DNA from 2 places in the Halomonas sp. C22 genome. Region 1 is predicted to be linked to the other one. Evidence: predicted binding sites of a transcription regulator. Region 1 holds the regulator's gene; the other holds the start of a gene.
What was found. The regulator PhoB, encoded in region 1, activates phosphate uptake and scavenging genes when phosphate is short. The targets are predictions, from matches to a motif close to TGTCATANNNNTGTCANA.

Region 1 (2,395 bases):
CATGGACCGTTCTCTGTTGCGGCCAACGGGTTGGGCCCGGCTGGCAGACTTTCTTCAGCTGATGCGCCTGGATCGGCCCATTGGTACCTGGCTGCTCATGTGGCCGACGCTCTGGGCGCTGTGGGTGGCTGCAGAAGGGGTGCCGGGCCGCTCCGTGCTGATCATCTTCATTGCCGGTGTCTACGTGATGCGGGCTGCGGGCTGCGTGGTGAACGACTATGCCGACCGCCATGTGGATGGCCACGTCAAGCGTACTAGCCAGCGCCCCATGGCCACGGGACGCATCAGCGAAACCGAAGCCCAGCTGCTGTTCGTGGCGCTGGTCGCCGCTGCCTTCATTCTGGTGCTGCTGACCAACTGGTTCACCGTGCTGCTGTCGGTGGGCGGCGTGCTGCTGGCTTTCGTGTATCCGTTCATGAAGCGCTACACCCACTTCCCGCAGGTGGTGCTGGGCGCGGCCTTTTCCTGGGCCATTCCCATGGCGTTTGGCGCGGTATTGGGCCACGTGCCTCTGGAAGCCTGGCTGCTGTTCAGTGCCAACCTGCTGTGGACCGTTGCCTACGATACCCAGTACGCCATGGTCGACCGTGACGATGATCTGAAAATCGGCATCAAGTCGACCGCCGTGCTGTTTGGCCGTGCTGACCGGTTGATCATCGGGCTGCTGCAGGCAAGCGTGCTGGCCCTGCTGAGCTGGGTCGCGCTGCGCGTCGGGCTGGGGGGCTTTTTCTGGCTGGGGTTGCTGGGGATGGCGGCGACGTTCGTGTACCAGCAGTGGCTGATCGTCGGGCGCGATCGTGACCGCTGTTTTCAGGCCTTCCTGAACAACCACTGGTCGGGTCTGCTGGTCTTTGCAGGTATTGCCTTGAGCTGGTGGCCGATGGCGGGCTAAATTGATTGTGTGTCATGGAACTGTCATCAAGTCATGGTGTTATCGTCACACACATGTCATTGAACTTTCCTGTATAGAGCACCGTGAGGCCCTGGAATGACCGCCAAGACCGTACTGATCGTCGATGATGAGGCGCCTATCCGCGAAATGATCGCCGTGGCGCTGGAAATGGCTGACTATCGCGTGCTTGAAGCGGACAACGCCCAGGATGCCCACGCCATGGTCGTCGACCACCAGCCTGACCTGCTGCTGCTGGACTGGATGATGCCGGGCACCAGCGGCATCGAGCTGGCCCGTCGGTTGAAGCGCGAAGAAGCCACTGCCGAGCTGCCGATCATCATGCTGACGGCCAAGGGCGAAGAGGACAACAAGATCCAGGGCCTGGAAGCGGGTGCCGACGACTATATCACCAAGCCCTTTTCCCCCCGTGAGCTGGTGGCCCGCCTGAAGGCCGTGCTGCGCCGGGCCACGCCGCGTGGCGTGGAAGACCCCATCGAAATCAATGGCCTGCTGTTGGACCCTGTGAGCCACCGGGTCAGCGCCCATGGCAAGGCGCTGGAAATGGGGCCTACCGAGTATCGTCTGCTGCAGTTTTTCATGACCCATCAGGAGCGCGCCTACACGCGCAGCCAATTGCTTGACCAGGTATGGGGTGGCAACGTCTACGTGGAAGAGCGCACGGTGGACGTGCATATTCGTCGTCTTCGCAAAGCGCTGGGCGAGCCTCATCAAAATCTGATTCAAACGGTGCGCGGTACTGGGTACCGGTTCTCTGCGCGAGTGTAAGCGTGCGCCTGTGGAGCCGTGAGATCTGGCGCATCATCTGGCTGGCCCTGTTGGGCCTCTGCCTGGGATGGCTGGTGGATTACCCTGGCGCCGGGCTGGCGGCGGGGCTGCTGTTTTGTCTGGTCTATCATCTGCGCCAGTTTCGGGCGCTTTTCCTTTGGCTGACGCTTCACCCCCACGATGAGCCCCCGGCGGCCAAGGGCATGTGGGGGGAACTGTTCGACCGCCTCTATCGCTACCAGAAAAGCCAGCGCATTACCCAAAGCCGTTTACGGGCGACGCTGGCGAGAATTCAGGAGTCCTCCGAAGCCATGCGCGATAGCGTGGTGATGCTGGACCGACACGGCGACCTGGAGTGGTGGAACAGCGCGGCCACCGACATGCTAGGGCTGCAAACCGCCCACGATCGTGGCCAGCACATCACCAACCTGCTGCGCGATCCTCGCTTCATCAGCTACTTCAATGCCCGCGATTACAGCGAGCCGCTGACGCTGACCTCGCCGATCGACGAGCGGCGTATCCTCCAGTATCAGATCACTCTGTACGGCGATGACGAGCGCCTGGTCATGGCCCGTGATATCACGCGCTTGCATCGCCTGGAGCAGATGCGGCGTGACTTCGTCGCCAACGTCTCCCATGAGCTGCGCACTCCGCTGACCGTGCTGTCGGGCTATCTGGAAACCTACGGCGACCTCAAGGAGCTGTTGCCTCCCCGCC
Region 2 (2,395 bases), on a different contig from region 1:
CCACCCGCTCCAACAGACGAAATGCTTCAGCAACGGCTTCCTGGGGGTAGCGGCGCAAGAAGCTGCGCCAGAAGCCGACATAGCCCAGTTGGCCCGACAGCACGTTTTCCATGACGGTCAGCCGGTCCACCAGGGCGTATTCCTGAAAAATCATGCCCATGGAGCGACGTGCGTGACGCAGGCGGCTGCCCGACAGTTTGGTCAGTTCGGTCTCTTCCAGGCGGATACTGCCCTGGCTGGGTTCCACCAGACGATTGACGCAGCGGATCAGGGTACTTTTGCCTGCACCCGATGGCCCAATCAGCGCCATCACCTGGCCTTTGGGCAGCGATAGGTGAATATCGGTCAGCGCGCGGTCGCCCGTCGGGTAACGCTTGCCAACACCAGTGAGTGTCAACATGGGGAATGCCTCGTTTGCTTGTCGCTCAAAACGTTCAACTGACTCGACCCCATAACGCGTCGGCCAGAAGGTTGCCCTCCTGGCCGACAGGGTCACGCAGCGCTGGAATCAATCGCAGTCGTAAGTGACGCCATTGGCATCGGCAATGGTGCGGATGACCGACCAGTGCTCTTCATAGCTGATGGGAATGAACTGCGCTTCGCCTGAGTTCTCGAACTCCGCCTGCAGGGCGGTGCCTTCCCAGTCGTAGCTGAAGAACGCATCCTGAATCTGCTGCTGCAGTTCGGGCGTCAGGTTGTGGGCGGTGCCGTATGCCGTGGTGGGGAAGGTTTCGGAGGTGTAGATCACCTCGTAGTCACCCTCGTTGATGACACCCCGTGACAGCATGCGATGGGCAACGGAGTTGGCAATGGCCGCCGCATCGTAATCCTTGTTGATGACGCCCAGGATGGAGTTGTCGTGGGAGCCGGAGAAAGCCGTCTCGAAGTCATCACCGGCTTCCAGACCGTACTCGGAGCGCAGCAGCGCGGACGGTGCGCGGAAGCCCGAATTGGACGTTTCGGAAGTGAAGGCCAACTGACGACCCTGCAGGTCTTCCATGCCGTCGATACCGCTACCGGGGTAGGTGATGATCTCCATTTCGTAACCGTAGCTGCCATCTTCGGCCGCCATGATGGCGAAGGGACGGAAGCCGCCACAGTTGACCGCTACCGGTACGCCACCGGTGTTGAAGCCCGCCACGTGCAGACGGCCAGCGCGCAGCGCTTCCTGCTGGGCAGCATTCGACTGCACCGGGAAGAACTGAACGCGTTTACCCGTCGCTTCGCTCAGGTGATCCAGGAAACCCGCCCATACGTCGGCGTAGACCGCCGGGTCTTCAACCGGCGTGTAAGCAAAGACCAGCGTGTCCGGATCGACCAACCGAGACTCATCGCTGGGGATATCGGCCACCATGTCGCCATCGTTGTCCACGTAGCGTGAGGAGAGGTCGGCAGCCGCATTCATCGCACTGAAAGCGAAGGCACTGGCAACGGCAGCACTGATCAGAGTGCGCGAGAGTGACACGGTAGAGAGACGAGAGGATTGCATGGATCACCTAACGGGGTAGTAAGAGGTGGATGTATCCTGACGCCCCAAGATGACAGCGGCGGGTCTGGCGGGTGACAACTTCGTGACGTCTACATGACACCCGTATGAACGACCTGCCGCTTTGTCGGCTCACTGCTCCACGCAACAGCCACGCCGTTCCACGAACAGGCTGTTCCCGGCAATCTTCTTCGCCTGGTGCTTGAGTTCGGAGAGTTGGCTGGCAATGTCCAGGGCCTTGCAGTGGCCCGGGTCACTGATGGGCTTGACGGCTACCGACACGCTGACGAAAGGAAAAAAGCTGACGCCTCCCTGACGGCTTTCGATGGAAAGCCCGCCTCTCTGGCGGTCCTCTTCCTCGTAGAAACTCGGGGCCATGACCTCGAAGGAGGCCAGAATCTGCTGGCACACGCTCTCCCAGTGCTCCAGCGGTAACAGCATCATGAAGTCGTCGCCACCGATATGCCCGATGAAGCCCCCCGCGCTTTCCACCTGAGCCTGCAACAGCCGCGACAGCGAGATGATCACATGGTCTCCGCGGGCATAACCGTAGGCATCGTTGAACGCCTTGAAGTGATCCAGATCCACGTAGGCAGCGGCAAAGCCATTGCCCTGGCTCAGATAGGCCGTGAGGGTTTCATTGATCAGGATGTTACCGGGCAGCCCGGTGAGCGGATTGGCATGGCGCGCCTGACGCACCTGGATGGCGGTAATCTCGCGCAGCAAATCGACGATATTGCCCATACCCAGATACTGCCCTTCGCCATCGACGATGACGAAGTCCTCCTGTTCGATGTCGCGGCTGTCGGTCAGCTGCTGGCTCAGCGTTTCCAGGGGCATGTCGGCGGCGGCCACCAGCATCTTGCGATCGGCGATGTCCAGCACGCAGCGCTTGGCGTACAGCGAATG

Region 2: a site for PhoB is predicted at 1,571-1,588, ahead of phnD (phosphate/phosphite/phosphonate ABC transporter substrate-binding protein). Genes of this name have one in related genera too.

The regions. Positions count from the first base shown of each region.
Region 1 covers NZ_VBVC01000002.1:686,795-689,189, reverse strand. Annotated here, with positions in the region: gene ubiA (4-hydroxybenzoate octaprenyltransferase) at 2-892, shown strand; gene phoB (phosphate regulon transcriptional regulator PhoB) at 989-1,678, shown strand; gene phoR (phosphate regulon sensor histidine kinase PhoR) at 1,681-2,395, shown strand, end outside.
Region 2 covers NZ_VBVC01000010.1:81,745-84,139, forward strand. Annotated here, with positions in the region: gene phnC (phosphonate ABC transporter ATP-binding protein) at 1-400, opposite strand, end outside; gene phnD (phosphate/phosphite/phosphonate ABC transporter substrate-binding protein) at 509-1,489, opposite strand; gene FEU76_RS16185 (bifunctional diguanylate cyclase/phosphodiesterase) at 1,619-2,395, opposite strand, start outside.